One region of the Nocardiopsis sp. NPDC055824 genome, then DNA from elsewhere that is predicted to be linked to it. Evidence: riboswitches for the same ligand, from Rfam matches in the RefSeq annotation. Region 1 holds a riboswitch; each other region holds the start of a gene.
What was found. Region 1 has a riboswitch for cobalamin ahead of metE (5-methyltetrahydropteroyltriglutamate--homocysteine S-methyltransferase). Riboswitches for the same ligand answer to the same signal wherever they lie in the genome.
Positions count from the first base shown of each region.

Region 2: it holds a riboswitch for cobalamin, as region 1 does, so the genes downstream of both, ACWGL3_RS02595 (ABC transporter substrate-binding protein) here and metE (5-methyltetrahydropteroyltriglutamate--homocysteine S-methyltransferase) in region 1, are expected to answer to the same signal.
Region 3: it holds a riboswitch for cobalamin, as region 1 does, so the genes downstream of both, ACWGL3_RS02535 (VWA domain-containing protein) here and metE (5-methyltetrahydropteroyltriglutamate--homocysteine S-methyltransferase) in region 1, are expected to answer to the same signal.

Region 1 is NZ_JBSHDN010000318.1:121-4,658, reverse strand. Features, by position in the region: gene ACWGL3_RS31005 (polysaccharide deacetylase family protein) at 1-1,471, opposite strand, end outside; cobalamin riboswitch at 1,734-1,908, shown strand; gene metE (5-methyltetrahydropteroyltriglutamate--homocysteine S-methyltransferase) at 2,069-4,360, shown strand.
Region 2 is NZ_JBSHDN010000005.1:20,663-29,101, forward strand. Features, by position in the region: gene ACWGL3_RS02585 (ABC transporter ATP-binding protein) at 1-570, opposite strand, end outside; gene ACWGL3_RS02590 (FecCD family ABC transporter permease) at 567-1,583, opposite strand; gene ACWGL3_RS02595 (ABC transporter substrate-binding protein) at 1,580-2,638, opposite strand; cobalamin riboswitch at 2,699-2,908, opposite strand; gene ACWGL3_RS02600 (alpha/beta fold hydrolase) at 3,006-4,088, opposite strand; gene msrA (peptide-methionine (S)-S-oxide reductase MsrA) at 4,379-5,035, opposite strand; gene rarD (EamA family transporter RarD) at 5,372-6,349, shown strand; gene ACWGL3_RS02615 (flagellar associated protein) at 6,472-7,413, shown strand; gene ACWGL3_RS02620 (hypothetical protein) at 7,622-8,439, shown strand, end outside.
Region 3 is NZ_JBSHDN010000005.1:2,338-10,776, reverse strand. Features, by position in the region: gene ACWGL3_RS02545 (cobyrinate a,c-diamide synthase) at 1-2,240, opposite strand, end outside; gene cobO (cob(I)yrinic acid a,c-diamide adenosyltransferase) at 2,318-2,932, opposite strand; gene ACWGL3_RS02535 (VWA domain-containing protein) at 2,932-5,040, opposite strand; cobalamin riboswitch at 5,074-5,210, opposite strand; gene cbiE (precorrin-6y C5,15-methyltransferase (decarboxylating) subunit CbiE) at 5,267-6,505, shown strand; gene ACWGL3_RS02525 (cobalt-precorrin-4/precorrin-4 C(11)-methyltransferase) at 6,488-7,270, opposite strand; gene ACWGL3_RS02520 (precorrin-2 C(20)-methyltransferase) at 7,255-8,439, opposite strand, start outside.

The sequences.
Region 1 (4,538 bases):
CGCCCGGCTCGGTGGCGCCGAGCAGCTGGGAGACGGTGACCATGGTGTAGCCGCGCTCGTCCAGTTCCCGGACGATCGCGCGGGAGGCGTCGACCGTCGTGTCGTGGATGTCGTGCATGAGGATGATCGCCCCGGGGGAGGCGCCGTCGACGGCGCGGTCCGCGACCACCGACGACTTGCGGTCCTTCCAGTCGTTGGTGTCGATGCTCCACAGGATCTGGGCCAGGCCCATGTCGGCGGTCACCGAGGCGACCTCCGCGTCGGTGGACCCGTAGGGGGGCCTCATGAGGTCCATGGTGTACCCGGTCTCGCGGTACACCAGGGCCTGCACGGTTTCGAGGTCGGAACGGATCCCGCCCGCTCCGAGCCCGGCCAGGTCGGGGTGGGAGAGGGTGTGGTTGGCCAGTTCGTGGCCCTCCGCGTAGGCGCGCCTCACGGTGCGCGGATCCTCCATGACCGGGTAGCCGGTGACGAAGAACGTCGCGCGGGCGTCGTACTCGGCCAGGATGTCCAGCAGTTCGGGCGTGCGTCCGCCCGGGCCGTCGTCGTAGGTCAGGGCCACGCACTTGGACCCGGGGGCGGAGCAGTCGACGTCCTCGCCCGCGGGCGGCAGGACCCCGGGGACGGCCGTCTCACGGCTGATCTCCTCCTCCCGGGGCGGGGCCGCGACGGCGAAGTCGCGGACGCCCCGGGTCGCCGAGCGCAGCGCGCGCTCGCCCAGGTCCGACAGCAGGGGGGCGGACTCCGAGGCGGCGACGACGGCGTGGGTCCTGCCCTCTTCCACGGGGGCGACCTGTCCCGCGTCGAACTCCACGACGAGGTCGCCGGCGGGGTTGAACCCCACGGAGTCGTACAGCGAGGCGATCGGGTGCACCGCGTCCGGAGCCGCGGTCCCCGGGAGGGCGTCCCGCACGAGGCCGTTCAGCTCCTCCAGTTCCCCCTGGCCGGCGATCAGGGCGGTGGAGGGGTGGGTCGAGCCGGTGAGGGCGTCGTACCAGTAGGTGGTGTATCCCTCACGGGTTCCCTCGGAGTCGGTCTCCTCACGGGTCACGCGGACCCCGACGATGTCGTCGTTGGCCGCCGTCAGGTTCCACGCGGACTCGAAGGAGACCGCTCCGGGGTTGGCCGCCTCGAAGGCGTCCACCTCGGCGGACAGCGCGCGGTCCAGGAAGTCGCTCAGCGGGTCGGCGTCGGGGACGACCGGGTAGGAGACCTCCGCGGCCACCCCGCCCTCGCGGGCGAGCTCGGCCTCGGCCAGGTCCACCACGTCGTCGGGGTCGACCACCGTCAGCCCGTCGGGCTCGCCGGCGGCGGGCGGGCCCGCCTCCGGTCCGCCGTCCGCCGACCCCGGGTGCGTATCGCTCACGGGTTCGGAGGCGAGCACGCCGGGCGGGGTGACGGCCAGCCAGACCAGCCCCGCGACGACCGCCAGCGCGACCGCGATCGTGGACAGGGGGTGACCGGGGGCCATGGTCGGTTGGGACTGCTTGTTCACCAGGGGTTCTCCACGTACATCTTCAGACGAACGATCGCGGGGAGCACGGGGGAGGACTCGGCCCCGCGACGCTTCATGTCGGTTGTGACGCCGGCCGCGCAACAGGGGTTCGCGCTGATTCCGGCCGGGGGCACAGGGCAGCACGCCGGGTACAGGGGCGGAGGGGTGCTCCCTATACTTGCAGGCGTGGAAGGTACATGCTCCACCCCAGAACCCGGGCCGCGCCCGGAAGGGGAGGGGTGTGTCGCAAGAGGGAACCCGGTGCGACTCCGGGACTGCCCCGCAGCGGTATGAGGGAACGAACGTCGCCATAAGCACTGGTAATCCGGTCGGAAAGGTCGGAAACCGGGAAGCGGCGGCCAGTAGGAGGACGGCGTCCGCGCCGTCCGCGCCCCCGAGTCCGAAGACCTGCCTCCACCCGGCGGCGCACCCGTGCCGCCGGTGGTCCCGTGCCCCGAGGGAGGGCCGAGGAGCGGCGGCAGGCGCACACGCCCACGGCGTGGCCCCGGGCATGCCCGCGTCCTCGCTCACCCCCGCGGCCGGTACCCGGCTTTCGACGAGGGAGAGAAGCTCATGCCCCACACCCCCGAGGCCTCCCGGCCGTCCGTGCGCTCCACCGTGCACGGCTACCCCCGGATCGGCCCGAACCGGGAACTCAAGCGCGCCTGCGAGTCGTACTGGAGGGGCGAGACCGCCGCGGAGGAGCTGGACGGCATCGCCGCCGGCCTGCGCCTGGGCGTCTACGCCCAGCTGCGCGAGGCGGGAGTCGACGACATCCCGTCCAACACGTTCTCGTACTACGACCACGTCCTGGACACCGCGGTCCTGTTCGACCTGGTGCCCTCCCGGTTCGCCTCGCCGGCCGCCGCCGGCGACCGCGACGAGGAGCTGCGCCGCTACTTCGCCCTCGCCCGGGGCGAGCAGGGCGCCCCGCCGCTGGAGATGACCAAGTGGTTCGACACCAACTACCACTACCTGGTCCCCGAGCTGTCGCCGAGCACCCGCCCGCGCCTGGTCGGTGACAAGCCCCTCGCCGAGTTCCGGGAGGCGGCCGAGGCGGGTTTCCCGACCCGCCCGGTCCTGGTCGGCCCGCTCACCTTCCTCCTGCTGGCCAAGGCCGCGGACGACGCCCCCGAGGGCTGGCGCCCCGTCGAGCTGCTCGACCAGCTCCTGGACGCCTACGCCCAGCTCCTCGCCGGCCTCTCCGCCGCGGGGGCCGCCGAGGTGCAGCTGGACGAGCCGATCCTGGCCACCGACGAGGGACGCGCCGCCGTCGGGCTCCTGGAGCGGGTCTGCCGGCGCCTGGGCTCCCTCACCGAGCGCCCCTCCCTCCTGGTCTCGACCTACTTCGGCTCCATCGGGGCGCCCGCACTGCGGGTCCTGAAGGACTCACCGGTGGAGGCCGTCGGCCTGGACCTGGTCACCGACGGCGAGGGCGTCGACGACCTCGTCAAGGTCTCGGGCCTCGGCGGCACCCGCCTGGTCGCCGGGGTGGTGGAGGGCCGCAACGTCTGGCGGACCGACGTCCCGGCCGCCGTGGCCGCGCTCGGCACCCTGCTCGCCCTCACGGACGAGCTGACGGTGAGCACGTCCTGCTCGCTCCTGCACGTGCCGATCGACCTCGACGCGGAGACCTCCCTCGCCCCCGAGCTGCGCGAGGCCCTGGCCTTCGCCAAGCAGAAGGCGTACGAGACGGCCCTCCTCGGCCGCGTCCTCTCGGAGGGGGCCGAGGCCGAGTACGCGGCGGGCGGGGCCGGCGGCGGTCCTGCCTTCACGGACGCCCGCGTGCGCGCCCGCCTGGACGCCCTGGGCCCGGACGCCTACGAGCGCCCCCAGGACAGGGGCGCCCCCACGGACACGCCGCTGACCACGACCACCATCGGGTCGTTCCCCCAGACCGCGGAACTGCGCCGCGCCCGCGCCGCGCACCGGCGGGGCTCCCTGGCGGAGGACGCCTACAGGCAGATCCTCCGGGAGGAGATCGACCGGGTCGTCGCGCTCCAGGAGGAGATCGGCCTGGACGTGCTCGTGCACGGCGAGCCCGAGCGCAACGACATGGTCCAGTACTTCGCCGAGCAGCTGGAGGGCTACGCCACCACCGAGAACGGCTGGGTGCAGTCCTACGGTTCGCGGTGCGTCCGCCCGCCGATCCTGTTCGGCGACGTCTCGCGCCCCGAGCCGATGACCGTCGAGTGGACCACCTACGCCCAGTCGCGCACCGACAAGCCGGTCAAGGGCATGCTGACCGGTCCGGTGACCATGCTCGCCTGGTCGTTCGTGCGCACCGACCAGCCGCTGGGCGACACCGCCCGCCAGGTGGGCCTGGCCCTGAGGGACGAGGTCGCCGACCTGGAGCGCGCGGGCATCCGCCACATCCAGGTGGACGAGGCGGCCCTGCGCGAGCTCCTGCCGCTGCGCGAGGAGCGGCGCGCCGCCTACCTGGACTGGGCGGTGAACTCCTTCCGCCTGGCCACGTCCGGTGTGTCGCCGTCCACGACGATCCACACGCACATGTGCTACTCGGAGTTCGGCCTCATCGTCGGCGGCATCGAGGCGCTGGACGCCGACGTGACCAGCGTCGAGGCCGCCCGCTCCCGGATGGAGCTGGTGGAGGACCTGGGCCGCCGCGGCTACAGGCGGGGGATCGGGCCCGGCGTGTACGACATCCACTCACCGCGGGTGCCGTCCGTGGAGGAGATCGAGGGCTCGCTGCGGCTGGCCGTCGCGCACATCGACGCCGGGAGCCTGTGGGTCAACCCCGACTGCGGTCTCAAGACGCGCGGCTACGCCGAGGCGGAGCAGGCCCTGCGCAACATGGTGGAGGCCGCCCGCCGGGTCCGTGCCGACCTGCCCGGCGCCCGCTAGCGGGGTGTTGCGTGCCCGGTCCGGGAGCCTCCGGGGCGAGGCGGCCGGCGGTCTCCGCGAGCGCGCGGGCGCCCGGTCGGGCTGCGTACGCTCGCCCGGCTGCGCGAGCAGGCCAGCTCCGACCCGCTCACCGGGCTACGGCACACCGGCCCGTTCGGGCAGCGGATCGCCACCGCCA
Region 2 (8,439 bases), on a different contig from region 1:
GACCAGCTCCATCAGGTCGAGCTGGTACTGGATGTCGAGGTGGTTGGTGGGTTCGTCGAGCAGGAGCTCACCGGGTTCCTGGGCCAGGGCCCGGGCGATCTGGGCGCGCTGGCGTTCGCCGCCGGACAGGGTGTGCCAGGACTGGTCGGCCCGGTCCGCCAGTCCGGTGCGCTCCAGCGCCCGCGCCACGGCCTCCAGGTCGGCCGGGGTCATGGGCGTCCAGGACCGGCGGTGCGGGATGCGTCCCAGGGCCACCACCTCGCGGACCGTCAGCTCGGTCTGGGTGTGCGCCTGCTGCTGGACGGTGGCCACCCGCCGTGCCACGGCCCGGCGGCCGACCCGGTCCAGCGGCCGGCCGTCCAGGGTGACCGCCCCGGCGGAGGGGGCGAGCACCCCGGCGAGCAGCCGCAGCAGGGTGGACTTGCCCGACCCGTTGGGTCCCAGCAGGCCGACGGTCTCACCGGGGCGGGTGGCGAGGGTGACGCCGTCGAGCACGAGACGGCCGCCGATCCCGAGGCTGACCCGGTCGGCGCGCAGCCCCTCCCCCGGGGCCCGGACCGGGTGGTTCACGTCTTCCTCCTCACTCGGTACAGCACGGCGACGAAGGCGGGCACCCCGATGAGGGAGGTGACCACCCCCACCGGGATCTCCTGCGGGTCCAGCGCGGTCCGGGCGACCGTGTCCACCCACACCAGGAAGACCGCCCCCGCCAGCGCGGTGACCGGCAGCAGTCGGGCGTGGGAGGAGCCGGTGAGGGCCCGTGCGGCGTGCGGCAGGACCAGGCCCACGAACCCGATCGCGCCCGTGGAGCTGACCAGCACCGCCGTGAGCAGCGCGGTGGCGCTCAGCAGCAGCACGCGGGCCCGCCCCACCCGGACGCCCAGGTTCGCCGCGGCCTCCTCGCCGAAGGCGAAGGCGTCCAGGGTGGTGGTGTGGGCGAGGCAGACGGCGAGCACGAGGCACAGCACCGCGGCGCACAGGAGCACGTCGGTCCATCCGGCGCCGCCGAGGGAGCCCAGCAGCCAGAACAGCACCGCGCGCGTGGTGTCGGCGTCCGCCGAGGTCAGCACGATGAACGAGGTCAGCGCGGAGAACAGCTGCATGGCCGCGACCCCGGACAGCACGACGCGGTCCATGCTCCCGCCGAGGCTGTGGCTGAGCAGCATCACCATGCCGAAGGAGAGCAGGGCGCCCGCGAAGGCCCCCGCCGGGAGCGAGACCGCTCCGGCGCCCCAGCCGAGCACGGTCACGAGGACCGCCCCGGTGGAGGCGCCGGAGGAGACCCCGAGCACGAAGGGGTCCGCCAGCGGGTTGCGGAGCAGGGACTGCATGACCGCGCCGCACACGGCCAGGCCGGCCCCGCAGACCGCGGCGAGCAGGGTGCGGGGCATGCGCAGGTTCCACACGATGCCCTCGCGCAACCGCGTCAGGGGGCTTTCGCCCCACCCGAACCGGGCGGCGGCCGACCTCCAGACCTCGGCGGGGGTGAGGTCGGCGGGCCCGATGGTGACGGCGACCGAGACCGACAGGCCGAGGAGCAGCAGGCCGGAGGTGACGAGCAGCGCCGGGCGCGCACCGCTCAACGGGCGTACCCGAGCTCGCGCAGGCCGTCGGCGACCAGTTCGATGCCCTCGACCGTGCGGATCGAGGGGTTCATCGCCTGGCCGCTGAGCAGGACGTACCGCTCCTCCCGCACGGCGGTGAGGTTGCGGGTGGCCGGGTTGTCCTCCAGGAACTCGATCTTGGCCGCCGCGCTCTCCGCGGTCTGGGAGTCGCGGGTCAGGTCGCCGAGCACGATGACGTCGGGGTCGCGGTCCGCGACGGTCTCCCAGTTGATCTGGGGCCATTCGCTGTGGGTGTCGTCGAAGGCGTTCTTCGCGCCGACGGCCCCGGTGATGGCGCCGGGGGCGCCGCAGCAGCCCGCGAGGTAGGGCGACTGCGCGTTGGCGAACCAGTACATGAGGGAGACGTCCTCGACCTCCAGGTCCTCGGTCGCGGCGTCCACCCGGTCCCGGAGCTCCCCGACGAGCTCCTCCCCGCGTTCCTCCACGCCGAAGATCTCGGCCAGGTCGTGGATCTCGCCGTAGACGGCGTCCAGGGTGAGCGGCTCGCTCCGGGAGCCGTCCCCGCCGCCCTCGTTGTCCTTGCCCGCGGCGCAGTCGGTCGGGGAGACGTACGAGGGCACGCCCAGCTCCTCGAACTGTTCGCGGGTGGCGACCCCGCCGGCGCCGAGTGTGGAGACGAAGGACGCGGTCACGAGGTCGGGCTCGGCCTCCAGGACCCGCTCGAAGGAGGGGTTGTTCTCGGCCAGCCGCGGGATGTCCCCGTTGGCCTCCTCCAATCCCTCCATGATCGGGTCGGTCCAGGTGGCGGTGCCGACCACCTGGTCCTCCAGGCCCAGGGAGAGGAGGATCTCGGTGGTGCCCTGGTTGAGGGAGACCGCCCGCTGCGGGGGCGCGTCGAGGGTGACCTCGTGGCCGCAGTTGTCGACGGTGCGGGGGTAGCCGGACCCGGCGGCCGCTTCGGTGCCGTCGCCGCCCCGGTCGTCCTGCGGGCCGCAGGCGGTGAGGGCGAGGACGGGGGCGAGCAGGAGGGCGAGGGAGGGGAGGGCGGAGGACAGGAGGGCGTGGCGCGACATGGGTATGCCTCAGGTGTCGGGACTCGAACGCGGAGCCTGGCATGGATGCGCCTCCGCGCACTCGACGCGGAGGGGCCAGCAGGTCTTCGGACTCGGGTTCCTCCGGACGGGGTGCCTTCCCAGGGCGGTGCGCGCGGGCGCTTCCGTCCGCGCGCGTGCCCCAGTGGCTCGTGTACCCCGCCCGTCCCCCACACCGCTGCGCGTCAGCTCCGGATTCGCACCGGATTCCCTGACCACCTAGGTGGTACGACTGGCCCCGGAAGGGTACCAAGGGCCCCGCGCGCCCTCCGGGGCGGGCGGGGCCCCGGGCGGCCGCACCGGGGCGGCCGCCCGGGCGACGTGCCGGAACGCCGCCCCCGGGGCCGGGTCACCCGTCGAGGAAGCGAAGCAGCTCCGCGGTGACGAACTCGGGGTTCTCCTCGACGAGCCAGTGCCCCGCGCCCGGCACCTCCACCGCGCGCACGATGTCGGTCATGCGCGTGTCCACGGTGGCCCGGACCGGGTCGAGCTGCCCCTGGGCGGTCATGACCAGGACCGGGACGTCGACCGGTTCCGCTTCCACGGTGTCGCGGACGTCCTCGTCGAGGGTGCGGTAGAGGTCGAAACCGCCGGTGAGGGCCTCGGGCCTGGCGTAGGTCCGCGCGTACTCGTCGATCTCGGCCTCGGTGAACGGGGACCGGTCCGAGGTGCCCCCGAACGCCGTCCCGTTGAAGGAGACCTGGGGGTAGAACAGCGCCAGGTAGTCGCGGACGTCGTCGCCGACCACCGTCTCGGGGATCTCGGGCTGGGAGTGGAAGGCGATGTGCCAGCTCATCGAGCGGTAGGCGGACGCGTCGATCCCGGGCCCGGGGAGCGGCAGGTCGAGGTAGCCGAGGCGTTCGGTGTCCTCGGGGAACCGGGCGGCGTACTGGAAGGCCACCGCGGCTCCGAGGTCGTGCCCGACGACGCCGGCGTCGACCACCCCGAGCTCGTCGGCGATCAGGGTGTGTACGTACCCGGCCAGAGTGGCTTTGTCGTAACCGGTCGGCGAACCGGCGCTGTCGCCCAGTCCGGGGAGGTCGACGGCGTAGACGGTGTGGTGCTCGGCGAGTTCCGGCATGATCGACCACCAGCCGTACCAGGTCTGCGGCCAGCCGTGGATCAGCACCAACGGCGTGCCGCTGCCGCCGGTCACGTAGTGCATGCGGACCCCGTCGACGTCGGCGAACTCGTGCCGGAACGTTCCCTCGAACTCGGGGTCGCCCCGGGTGGCGGCCGCGTAGGGGGGAACCTCCTCCTCGGGGGCCGGCGTGGCGCAGGCCGCGGCGCCGACCATGAGCAGGAGGGCGGCCAGGAGGGCCACCGTCGCCCGCGCGGATCGGAGGAGGCTGCGCGGGAACGGCCGCGGGGTGGTTGTCGGTCCGGGGGCGCGGACGCCGTCCCCGGACGTGGTCGCTTGGTCGGTGCTCACGGGGGCTCTTTCTGTCGAGGTGCGCCCAGTCTCGACAGGATCTCCACTTATGGCACTGAAAATTGCTGTTCCGGCAAGTTGCCCCGGGGCGTGGGCAGGGGCGTACTCCACACCGCGGAGAGGCGGACACAGGGGTCCGGCGGCTGTCGGACGGCGCTCCGGCACACCGGGACCCTGCCCGGTCGCGGGCCGAGGCGGGCACAGGGGCCCGGCCGTCGTCACACGACGGCCGGGCCCCGATCCCTCCGGCGCGGTCGGCCGCGCTCCTGCGGCCGGGCCCGTCCGGGCGGCTAGCCCACGACGCCGATGGGGCAGCTGGTGCCCGTACCGCCGATGCCGCAGTACCCGTTGGGGTTCTTGGCGTCGGACAGGTACTGCTGGTGGTACTCCTCGGCGAAGTAGAAGGCCTTGAGCGGCGCGATCTCGGTGGTGATCGGGCCGTACCCGGCGGCGGTCAGCACCGGCTGGAAGGCGTCGCGCGTGGCCTCGGCGACGGCCTTCTGGGCCTCGTCGTGGTAGTAGATCGCCGAGCGGTACTGGCTGCCGACGTCGTTGCCCTGGCGCAGCCCCTGGGTCGGGTCGTGGCCCTCCCAGAAGGCCTTGAGGACCTCCGGGTAGGTGATCCGACTGGGGTCGAACACCACCCGCACGACCTCGGTGTGCCCGGTCAGGCCGGAGCAGACCTCCTCGTAGGTGGGGTTGGGCGTGTAGCCGCCCGCGTAGCCGACCGCGGTGGTGACGATGCCGCGCTCGGCGCCGAGGCGCCAGAAGATCCGCTCGGCCCCCCAGAAGCAGCCCATCGCCACGTCGGCGATCTCGCTCCCCTCGGGGTAGGGCGGGGTGAGTGGCGTGCCGAGCACGGTGTGCACCGCGTGCACCGGCATCGGGGTGTCCCGGCCGGGCAGGGCACGCGCTGGGTCGACCATGGTCGCTTTTCTCCCGAACATGACCCCAGGCTATCCGCGGCGCGGGCGCGGCGCACGGCCCCGTTCCCGCCTGTGGACGACCCCGCCGCGACCGGGGCGGGCCCCTTCCGGCGGCGCGGAGGACTTCCCTGCGACCGGCCCCGCGCGGGCGCGCTCCCCTCCCCTCCCCGCCCGCGGCCCGGCGTCGAAGGTCTGCCCGGGCGGGCGGTCGATGGCGCCCCCCGACCACCCCGACCACCCCGACCACCCCGACCACCCCGACCACCCCGACCACTGGGAGCATGACCCGTCTCACGAGTCCGGGTATCGCCCGATATGAGGCAGACACGCCCGAGGATTCGTCCTACCATTGCGTACGTGCCGGAATCCAACCGCGGCGTCGCCCTCGGGGCAAGCGCCTTCCTCCTGTGGGGCTTCGCGGCCCTGTACTGGCCGTTCCTCTCCGCCTCCGAACCCAGCGAGATCCTCGCCCACCGCATGGTGTGGGCCCTGCTGGCGATGTGCGTCATCCTCCTGTTCGCCCGCCGGGGCTGGTCCTGGCTCCCCGCCGTGCTCCGCAGCCCCCGGCGCCTCCTGCCCGTCGCCGCCGCGGCCGTCCTGATCTCCCTCAACTGGTGGGGATTCATCTACTCCGTCTCCGTGGAGCAGACCCTCCAGGCCTCCCTGGCGTACTTCATCAACCCCCTGATGTCGGTGTGCCTGGGGGTGCTGCTGTTCTCCGAGCGGCTGCGCACGGCCCAGTGGGTGGCGGTCGGCCTGGGCGTCCTCGCCGTGGCCGTGATGACGGTCGGCTACGGCGTGACGCCGTGGCTCGCGCTGCTCATGGCCTCCTCGTTCGCCGCGTACGGCGCGGTCAAGAAGTACGTCGACCTCGACGGGATGCAGAGCCTGACCGTCGAGACGCTGGTGATGTTCCTGCCGGCGCTGGGCTTCGTGGTCTACCTGGAGGCCACGGGGGCCGGGACCGCGTTCTCGGTGTCGCCCGCCCACACGGCGCTGCTGGTCGGCGGCGGGTTCGTGACCGCCCTGCCCCTGCTGCTCTTCGGCGTGGCCGCCCGCCAGGTGCCCCTGAGCATCATCGGCATGCTCCAGTACATCGCCCCGACCATGATGTTCTTCATCGGCTGGCTCGTCCAGGGCGAGGAGATGCCGCTCGCCCGCTGGATCGGCTTCGCCCTGGTCTGGTCGGCGCTGTGCGTGTTCGCCCTCGACCAGCTGAGCGGCGTCCGCTCACGCTCCCGTGCACGGACCAGGGCCAGGCTGGACCTCATGGCACAGGAGGCCGAACGGGAGAGGGAGCCCGAGAAGCACGCCCGACCGGACAACGAGGAGTGACCCGGACGGATTTCCCCGTTTCGGAGAACACAAACTACCCTGCGTGACACTGTGCTAACGTCAGGTCGCGAACCGGTCACCGTACCGGTTCCGACCAGGCAGCACGTCCCGGAGGGTCCCTCATGCCCCGCACCAGCCAAACGGCCCGCGCCATGCGCGTCGCCTCGGCCGCGTGCTCCATGAGCCCCTCCCTGCTCGGCCTGCCGTTCCTCGTGGGGGCGTTCCTCACCACCCTGTGGCTCTTCGGGGCCTCACCCGTCCACGCGGACGCCCTCGGCGGCGCCCTCGACGGGACCGGGGCCCTCGCGCGGACCGGGACGGGCGCGCTCACCGGGACCGGCGCCGCCCTCGGCGGCACCGGCGCGGACGCGCTGGGGAACGCCGGCGCGCTCGGGCTCGACCGCCCCGGCTCCCTCGACGAGGTCGTCCCGGAGCGGGTCGCCGAACCGGTCTCCCGGACCCTCGGCACCGTCCACCAGGGCCTGGGCCGCCAGGACGGGGACGACGCGGCCGGGCTCCTGGACGACCCCGGCTGGCCGGTGGACGAGCTCCGCGAAGGGGCCCGCCGGGTGGTCGGGGACCTCGACCGGACCCGTCGGGACACCGCCCAGAACCTCCTCTCCCCCGCCGTCGACGCCGTGTCCGGCGTCCAGGAGGCCCCGGCCCCGGGTGGGGCCCGGGCCCGCGAGGGGGAGCCGGAATCCGCCGACCGCGCCCGTGGGCGGAACGGGCGCCATGACGCCCCGTCCGCCTCCGCCGGGACCCCCGGCGGGCACGGGCCCGTGTACGCCTTCGCACCGTCCGCCGCACCCGCCGTCGAGGTCCCCTCCGCCGAGGCGGACGGGGAGCCCGGCGACACCGGCGCCTCCTCCGCGACGGCGCCCTCCGCCCAGCTGGCCACCGGCTCCGCCGCGCCCGCGGGCGGCGCCGCCCCCGCGGTCGCCGGCTACCTGACGGCCCCGCCCGTCACCGCTCCCGCGGCCTCCGCCGTGCTCCTGGCCTCCCGCTCGCTGCACCCCGTGCCGAGCGGTCCCAGCGACGACCCCACCGTCTCCCCCGACTAGGGCGGTCCCACCGCGCGGTGTCCCTTTCCCGCGCGCGGACCGTTCCCAGCGCGGCGTCCCCGCCGCACCTCCTGGGAGCTGACCTGAGTCCCGTGCCGCCGTTCACGTGATTCATGTCAGCCGGTGGTCCACCTCCGGCCCAGGTCGTCGGCGCCCCGGGCGCACGGCTTCCACGAATGCACCGACCACAGCTTCCGGAAGGAATTCCATGACGCAGGCCAAGCGAATCTCAGCCAGGGCCGTCCTGCTCGCCGCGGGCACCGCGGGCTTCGTCGCCCTCGGCGCCGGGATCGCGGGCGCCGAGGGACTCGACTCCCCCGTCCGCGAGATCACGCCGCTCGTCGAGCGGGCCCTGGTGGAGGGCGTCGCCCCCACCGTGAACAGCCTGGCCCCCGGAGGGGTCGGCCCCATCGCGGGCACCGCCCTGTCCGAGCTCCAGGACAGCGCGCACAACCCGGACCGGCCCGCCCCCGACCTCTCCGCGCCGCTGCCCCGGGGCACGGACGTCGCCACCCCGGTCGGGACCGTCCCCAACCCCGTCCCCGCCCTGGCCGACACCGTGTCCGGCGCCCAGGACGCCACGGGGCTGGACGGGAACCCCCACGACACCGTCGGCCACACCGCGGGCGCCGTCGTGGAGGAGCGCGCCGTGGCGGCCGGGGGGGTGCTGGAGGACACCGCGCGGGGCGTCGGGTCCGAGGCCGAGGCGACCCTCGTCGAGGTGGTGCCGCACACCGTGGAGGCCACCTACGCCCTGCGCGACCGGATCGAGCTGCCGGGCACGCGCGAACTCACCACGCTGCCGCAGGCCGCCGAGCTGCCCGACCCCTCGGACCTGACCGCCCTGACCGGGAACGGGAGCATCGTCCTGGACGAGGTCGTGGCCCCGCTGGGCCGGGGCACCGTCCGGCAGAGCGCCCCCGTGGAGCCCCTGGCCGGCCTGACCGACACCGTGTTCTCCGCCCCCGAGGGCACGACCGTCCTGGGGCTGGGCGGCCCGCTGGCCGACGCCGGCGTGCCCCGCAT
Region 3 (8,439 bases), on a different contig from region 1:
GCCTTCACCAGTACGAAAGGCGCCCGGGAGGGCACGAACCCGATCCCTGCTCCGCGCAGCCCCGCCTCCAGGACGGCGCGCCAGTCACCGAACTCCTCCGCGCGGCGCTCCGCCTCCGCGCCCGCCTCCTCGCTCGTGCAGGCGACGGTGGCGGCGACGGCGGGCGCGGACACCGACCAGGGCGTCTGCACCCGGGCCAGACCGCGCACGACGGCCTCGTCGCCGACCGCGTACCCGGCGCGGATACCCGGGACCGACCAGTGCTTGGTGAGACTGCGCAGCACCACCAGGCCCCCGATCCGCTCACCGGCCAAGGACTCCGGTTCCCCGGGAAGGGCGTCCATGAACGCCTCGTCCACCACGACCAGCCGGCCGGGCCGGCACAGCCCGCGCAGTGCCTCGGCCGGGTGCAGGACACCGGTGGGGTTGGTGGGGTTGCCGATCACCACCAGGTCCGCGTCCTCGGGGACGGCGGCGGGATCGAGGGTGAAACCCCGGCTCTCCGGGCACAGCACGGCGGTGACGGTGTGCCCGGCCTGCTCCAGGGCGGCGTGCGGCTCGGTGAACTGGGGGTGCACGACGACGGGCCGACGCCACGGCCGCAAGCGGGCGACCAGGGTGAACGCCTCTGCCGCGCCCGCCGTCGGCAGGACCTCGGCGGGCCGCCGCGCGTGCCGGCGCGCGACGGCCTCGCGCGCGGGCGCGGGGTCGGGGTAGACGTCCGCGTGGTCCAGGCTCTCGCGCAGGGCCCGGTCGAGCCAGGCGGGCCGTTCCCCCGGATAGACGTTGACCGCGAAGTCGAGCATGCCGCCGCGCGCCTCCACGTCGCCGTGGTGGCGCAGCGGGTCGGCCACCGGTCCGGCGCCGGGGACGGCCGCCGTCCGGGCGGCGGGGGAGGGCACGGCGGGTGCCGGAACCGGAGCCGGTGCTCTGTGCACGGCCTCGGCGAACCTCGCGGCGAGCTGCGGGTGCCCGGCCCAGTGCACGTGCAGGTAGGAGGCGTGCAGGGTCGGGGAGGCGAAGCCCTCCGGCGCGCCGTCGACCACCCAGGCCGGGTGGTCCCCGTGCCCGGGTGTGAGCGCCGTGCGGTGGAACTCGTGGCCGGTGACCCGCTCCCCGGCCCGGGTCAGCAGCGTGTCCCCCGGCGAGACCGCCTCGGGGTAGCGCAGGGTGAGCCGCTCCGTCATGCGGGCGACGGCCGGGACGGCACCCGCCATGGCGTGGCCGTCGAGCGCGCCGGCGAGGTAGAGCAGGCCGGCGCACTCGGCGACCGTCGGGACCCCGCCGCGGACCGCCTCGCGCAGCTCGGCCAGCAGGCCCCGGTTCGCGGCGAGCCCGCCCGCGTACACCTCCGGGAAGCCGCCGCCCAGGTAGAGGCCCCGGGTACCGGCCGGCAGGCCGGCGTCCTCCAGGGGGTCGAACGCGACGACCTCGCACCCGGCGGCGGTGAGCAGCTCCTCGGTCTCGGTGTAGCGGAAGGTGAAGGTCCGGCCCCCGGCCACGGCGACCACCGGACGCGGGCCCGCGCCCGGGGCCGCCACCTCCGCGGCCGGGTCCCACGGGCGGGCGTCCAGCGCGGGCGCGGAGCGGGCCGCATCCAGCAGCGCGTCCAGGTCGACATGGCCCGCGATGTGCTCGCCGAGCCGCTCGACCACCCGCGCCGAGTCCTCCCGCTCCGAAGCCGGGACGAGCCCGAGGTGGCGGGACGGACTGGCGATCCGCTCGTCGCGGGGGACCACGCCGAGGACCGGCAGGCCGACCGAGCGGGTGATCTCGGCGACGTTGCGCGCAGAACCGGCCTTGTTGAGGAGCACGCCGACGACCTCGACCGCCGGGTCGTAGGCGGCCATGCCCGCCACCAGAGCACCCACCGACCGGGACATGCGGGACACGTCCACGACCAGGACAACGGGCGTGCGGGTCAGGGCCGCGACGTGCGCGGAGGAGGCGAAGCCGTCGGTGCCGATCCGCCCGTCGTGCAGCCCCATCACCCCTTCGACGACGGCCGCGTCCGCGCCCCGGGCCCCGTGCAGGAGCAGCGGCGCCACCCGCTCCTCCCCGACCAGGTGGGGGTCGAGGTTGCGGCCGGGGCGGCCGGTGGCCAGGGCGTGGTACCCGGGGTCGATGTAGTCCGGGCCGACCTTGTGGCCGCTGACGGCGAGCCCGGCGTCGCGGAGCGCGGCCATCAGCCCGGCGGCGACCGTGGTCTTGCCCTGCCCGGTCATGGGAGCGGCGACCATCAGCCTCGGCAGGGCCGCCGGCCGTGCCGGGGGCGCCGAACGGGACGGCCCCGTCGGCCCCGGGGCCGACGGGGTTCTCACCACTCGATCCCCCGCTGGCCCTTGCGGCCCGCGTCCATCGGGTGCTTGACCTTGGTCATCTCGGTGACCAGGTCCGCCGCCTCCAGGAGCTCGGGGGCGGCGCGGCGGCCCGTGACGATCACGTGCTGGCGGCCCGGACGGTCGCGCAGGGCGGTCACGACGTCCTCGACGTCGACCCAGCCCCAGTGGATCGGGTAGGTGAACTCGTCGAGGATGAGCAGGTCGTGCGTCTGCTCGGCGAGCCTGCGCTTGATCTCCGCCCATCCCTCGGCCGCGTCCGCCGCGTGGTCCTCGTCGCTGCCCCGGCGGCGGCTCCAGGACCAGCCCGAGCCCATCTTGTGCCACTCCACGGGGCCGCCCTCGCCGGTCTCCTCGTGCAGCCTCCCCAGGCGTTCGAGCACGGTCTGCTCGCCGATGCGCCACTTCGCCGACTTCACGAACTGGAACACCCCGATCCGCCAGCCCTGGTTCCAGCCGCGCAGCGCGAGCCCGAACGCGGCGGTCGACTTGCCCTTGCCGTCCCCGGTGTGGACGGCGAGCACGGGCTGGTTGCGGCGCTGCCGGGTGGTGAGCCCGTCGTCGGGGACGACGGACGGTCTGCCCTGGGGCATCAGGCGGCCCTCTCTCTCACGGCGTTTCCCAAGGTGTCGGCGCTGACCTCGTCGACGGGCAGGTGTTCGGCGCCCATGCGGGCGGCGAGGGCGGCGGCCAGGCCCAGGCGCAGCGGGCCGGACTCGCCGTCCACGACGACGGTGGCCACGCCCAGGCCGGCGACGTGGTCGGCGGCCTGCAGCGACCGGCCGACCGCACCCCGTCCGCCGGTGGCCCGGCCGTCGGTCACCAGGACGAGCAGGGGGCGCTGCCTCGGGTCGCGCAGGCGCTCGCGCCGCAGGACCCGGGCGGCCTCCAGCAGGCCCTCGGCGAGCGGGGTGCGCCCCCCGGCGGGCAGTGCGTCCAGGCGGGCGGCGGCGGTGTCCACCGAACGGGTCGGGGGCAGCACCAGGTCGGCCGCCGTCCCCCGGAAGGTCACGAGCCCGACCTTGTCGCGGCGCCGGTAGGCGTCCAACAGCAGGGACAGGATTGCGGTCTTGACCTCGCCCATGCGCTTGCGCGCCGCCATGGAGCCGGAGGCGTCGACGCAGAACAGCACCAGGTTGCTCTCCTGGCCCTCGCGCACCGCGACGCGCAGGTCGCCGGGGAGCAGGCCGATCCGGCCGCCGCCGTGCGGGCGGGAGGCCGCCGCCCTGACGGTCTCGACCAGGTGGAGCGGGCCGCCGGAACCCCCGCCGGGCGGTGCGGCCCCGATCCGGCGGCCCCGGGAGCCGAGGGCGCGGCTGCGCCGGCCGTCGGCGCCGGTCCCCGTGCCCCGCGCGGTGAACGTCCGGGGGCGGTAGGGGGCGCCCGCCCCGACCGTGGTGCCGGCCGTGGGCTCGGGCCCGGCCCCGTCCCGCTCGGCGTCCCCGCGGTCCCGGGGGGCTTCCGCCTCCCGGGCGTTCTCCGGCCCACGGGGCGGGACGGAGGACCGGTCCGGTTCGCAGGCGCCGGCCTCCGGGGGCCGGGAGGGGGCCCCGTCCGCGTCCTCGGGGGCGTCGTCCCCGCCGTCCCCGCCGTCATCGGCGGGGGAAGCGGGGTCGTCGGAGCCGGTGGGGCCTTCGGAGCCGCCCGGCGGCTCGGGGCCGTCCGGCGGCGGCTCCTCGTCCCCCAGGACGCGGTCGAGGAGCTCCTCGTCGAGGCCCGGCGCGTCGAAGGGGTTGCGCCGGCGCCGGTGCGGCAGGGCCAGCAGGGCCGCGCGGCGGATGTCGGCCAGGGAGACAGAGGTCCGGCCCTCCCAGGCGGCGTGCGCCAGGGCCGTGCGCGCGGTCACGATGTCGGCGCGCAGGCCGTCGACCTCGAACGCCGCGCACACCTGCGCGATCTTCAGCAGCGCGGCGTCGGACAGCCGGGCGCGCCGGGCCGTCTCCCGGGCCGCCGCGATGCGCTCGGCGAGGGCCTTCTCGGCCCGGTCGTAGCGTTCGGAGAAGGCGGCGGCGTCGGCGTCGTAGGCCATGCGCCTGCGGACCACCTCCACGCGTGCGGCGGGGTCGGAGGGTGCGGCGACCTCGACGGTCAGCCCGAACCGGTCCAGGAGCTGCGGGCGCAGCTCGCCCTCCTCGGGGTTCATCGTCCCGATGAGCAGGAAGCGCGCGGCGTGCTCCACGGAGAACCCGTCGCGCTCCACGGTCACCCGGCCGGTCGCGGCGGCGTCCAGGAGGAGGTCGACCAGGTGGTCGTGGAGCAGGTTGACCTCGTCCACGTAGAGGAGGCCGCGGTGGCCGCGCGCCAGCAGCCCGGGTTCGTAGGCGACCCGGCCGTGCGTGAGCGCCTGTTCCAGGTGCAGCGAGCCCAGGACGCGGTCCTCGGTGGCGCCCACCGGCAGTTCGACCAGGCGCACCGGGCGGCGCTCCACGGCCGTGCCGGGAGGGAAGGGACCATCCGGCGACTCCTGCGCGGGGTCGGCGGGGTCGACGGAGAAGCGGTCGCCCCGGTAGACCTCGACCGGGGGCAGGAGGGGGGCCAGGGCCCGCACCGCGGTGGACTTGGCGGTGCCCTTCTGGCCGCGGACCAGGACGCCGCCGATCTCGGGGGAGACGCTGGCCAGGACGAGGGCCAGGCCCAGGTCGTCGAGCGGTTCGGCGTCGCAGCCGACGATCGCCGAGAAGGGATAGTGGGACGTCCGCAATGGCATGTGAGGCTCCCGCTCGTTTCGCCATCGGTCATGGGCGGGTGCGGGGCCGGTCTTCGGACTCACCGAGTCCTCCTGTACGGAGGCTCGGCTCACCGCAGCGGGCCTGTGCCGGATTCTCACCGGGCTTCCCAGATTCTCCCCGGACGCCGTCCCCACCGTTTCCGATGGCTGGGCAGCCGGGGCACCTCGCACCTTCGGCCGCCACGATAGCGTCCTGCCCATGAAGGTCGAGATGTCCCCTCCCCGAATCACCGTCGTCGGCATCGGCGCCGACGGCTGGCCGGGCGTGCCCGAGAGGCTGCGCGGGCTGGTCCTGGCGGCCGACACGGTGCTGGGCGGGCCCAGGCACCTCGCCATGCTGCCGCGGGCGCCGGGCCAGCGGCGCCGGGCCTGGCCCTCCCCGCTGCGCGAGGGCCTGCCGGACCTGCTCGCCTCCCTGGAGGGCCGCGCCGTCGTCGCACTGGCCTCCGGCGACCCCCTGGTCTCGGGCATCGGCAGCACGCTGATCGACCTGCTCGGAGCGGACGCGGTGCGCGTGGAACCGGCCGTCTCCTCGGTCGCCCTGGCCCGCGCCCGGATGGGGTGGCCGGCGGAGGGGAGCACGGTGCTGTCCCTGGTGGGGCGAGACCCGCACCTGCTGATGCGCGACCTGGCCCCGGGACGCCGCGTCCTGGTGCTCTCCTCGGACGCCGCCACCCCCGGGACGGTCGCCGCCCTGCTGGTCGGAGCGGGCTACGGCGGCAGCCGGATGACCGTCCTCGGCGACCTGGGGGCGGCCGGGGAGTCGCGGTCGGCGAGCAAGGCCCGCGACTGGCTCGGCTCCCCTCCGGAGGAGGTGCCCCGGCTGCACGTACTGGCGCTGGAGCTCTCCGGGCCGACGGGCCTCGGACTGGTCGCCGGGCTGCCCGACGACGCGTTCGAGCACGACGGCCAGCTCACCAAGCGGGACCTGCGCGCCTCGGCGCTGGCCCGGCTGGCGCCCTCCCCGGGGCAGCACCTGTGGGACGTGGGCGCGGGCGCGGGCTCGGTCGGCATCGAGTGGATGCGCGCCCACCCCTCGTGCACGGCCACGGCGGTGGAGGCCGACGCCGGGCGCGCCGAGCGGATCGGCCGCAACGCCGACAGGCTCGGCGTCCCGGGCCTGCGCGTGGTCGCCGGCCGTGCGCCGGACGCGCTGGAGGGGCTGGCCCCGCCCGACGCGGTGTTCGTCGGCGGCGGCGCGACCCGGCCCGGCGTGCTCGACGCCTGCCTGGAGGCGCTGATACCGGGCGGCCGACTCGTGGTGCACGGGGTGACACTGGAGACCGAGCGGCTGCTCGCGGACGCCTACCGGCGCCACGGCGGGGAGCTGACCCGCACCGCCGTGGAGACCGCCGCGCCCATCGGCGCGTTCACCGGATGGTCCCCCGCCCGCACCGTCACCCAGTGGAGCCTGGCCACGTCACCCGGAAGCGCCTGACGAGGGGGCGGCGCCCCTGGGCCGCGCGGGGTCGTACAGGTAGGACTCACCGCCCCCCTCGGGGTCGAGCGCCCACCCGACCAGGATCACCGCCGCCTGCCGGAGCCCCGCCTCCTCCACCAGGCCGGCGACGGTGGAGACCGTCCCGCGCAGCACCGCCTCCTCCGGCTGGCTGGCCCGGTACACGACCACCGCGGGACAGTCCGCGCCGTAGGCGGGGACGATCTCGGCCATGAGCTCCCGCACCCGCCGGATCGCCAGGTGCAGCACCAGCGTGGCCCGCGTCGCCGCGAACGCGCCCAGCGCCTCGGTCTCCGGCATCGCCGTCGACCGGGCGCCGGTCCGGGTCAGCACCACCGACTGGGCCACCAGCGGCACGGTCAGCTCTCGGCCCACCAGCGCCGAGGCGGCCGCGTAGGCGGGCACCCCCGGCGTGACGTCCCACGGGACCCCGTGCGCGTCGAGCCTCCGGGTCTGCTCGGCCAGCGCCGAGTACAGCGAGGGGTCCCCGGAGGTCAGCCGTACGACGTCCCGGTCCGCGGCGTGCGCGGCGACCAGGCGTTCGGTGATGCGGTCCAGGTCCAGACCCTGGGTGTCGACCAGTTCCGCGCCGGGGGCGCAGTGGGAGAGGACCCCGGGGTCCAGGTACGTGCCGGGGTAGAGGACGACGTCGGCCGCGTTGAGCATGCGCGTGGCGCGGACGGTGAGCAGGTCGGCGGCTCCGGGCCCCGCCCCCACGAAGTGCACGGTCACGGCTGCACCCACCTCGGCGTCCAGACCCGGCCCGCCCCGGAGACGCGGGTGCCGGAGGCGCCGACGATGAGCAGGCAGCGCATGTCGACTCCGGCGGGGTCGAGCTCCCCGAGCGTGGTCACCGCCAGGGACTCGCCCTCCCTGCCGACGCTCCGTCCGACGACGACCACGGTGTCGGGCTTGCGGTGCTCCAGCAGGACCTCGCGGGCGGCGGCGACCTGCCCGGTCCGCGAGCGCGAGGCCGGGTTGTAGATCGCCAGCGCCAGGTCGGCCTCGGCGACGGCGCGCAGGCGCCGTTCGATCACCTCCCAGGGCTTGAGCCGGTCCGACAGGCTCATCACCGCGAAGTCACCGCCGACGGGGGCGCCCGCCCGGGCGGCGACCGCCTGCACGGCGCTGACGCCCGGCAGCACCCGGACCGGGACGTCCCGGTAGGCGGGGTCCTCGGCCGCCTCGAACACGGCGGTGGCCATGCCGAACACACCGGCGTCCCCGCCCGAGACCACCGCCACGCTCTCACCGTCGCGGGCGAGCCCGAGGGCGAGGCGGGCGCGGTCGATCTCGACGGTGTTGCCGGAGGCGTGCCGGGTCAGGCCGGCCCGCTGCGGGACGCGGTCGACGTAGGGGCCGTAACCCACCACGTGGTCCACCCCGGCCAGCGCCGCGGAGGCCTCGGGGGTGAGCCAGCGGCCGGGACCGGGCCCCAGGCCGACGACCAGCAGCTCGGCGGCAGGGCCGGCGGGCTCCACGGCCGAGGGTTCCGGCAGGGGCCGGTCGCGCGACCTCCTGCCGTTGCGGCTGTCCCCGGTGACCAGGACCAGGGAGAAGTAGGGCACCGTCGCCGGATCGACCTCGGCCACGGGCAGCCGCCGCTCCCCGTCCATGGAGGCGCGCTCCACGTACACGGCGTGCTCCAGCCGCCCCGCGGACTCCAGCGCCCGGCGCACGGCGGGGAAGGTCCGGCCCAGCTTCATGACCACCGCGGCGTCGGTGTCGGCCAGCCGGCGGGCCAGCTCCGGCTCGGGGAGGGTTCCGGGCAGCACGGTGAGCACGTCGGTCTGCCGGGCCAGGGGGGCCGCCGCCACCGCCGTGGCCGCGGCGAACGCCGGGACCCCGGGCACGATCTCCGTCTCGTACCGCTCGGCCAGCCGGTCGTGCATGTACATGTACGAGCCGTAGAA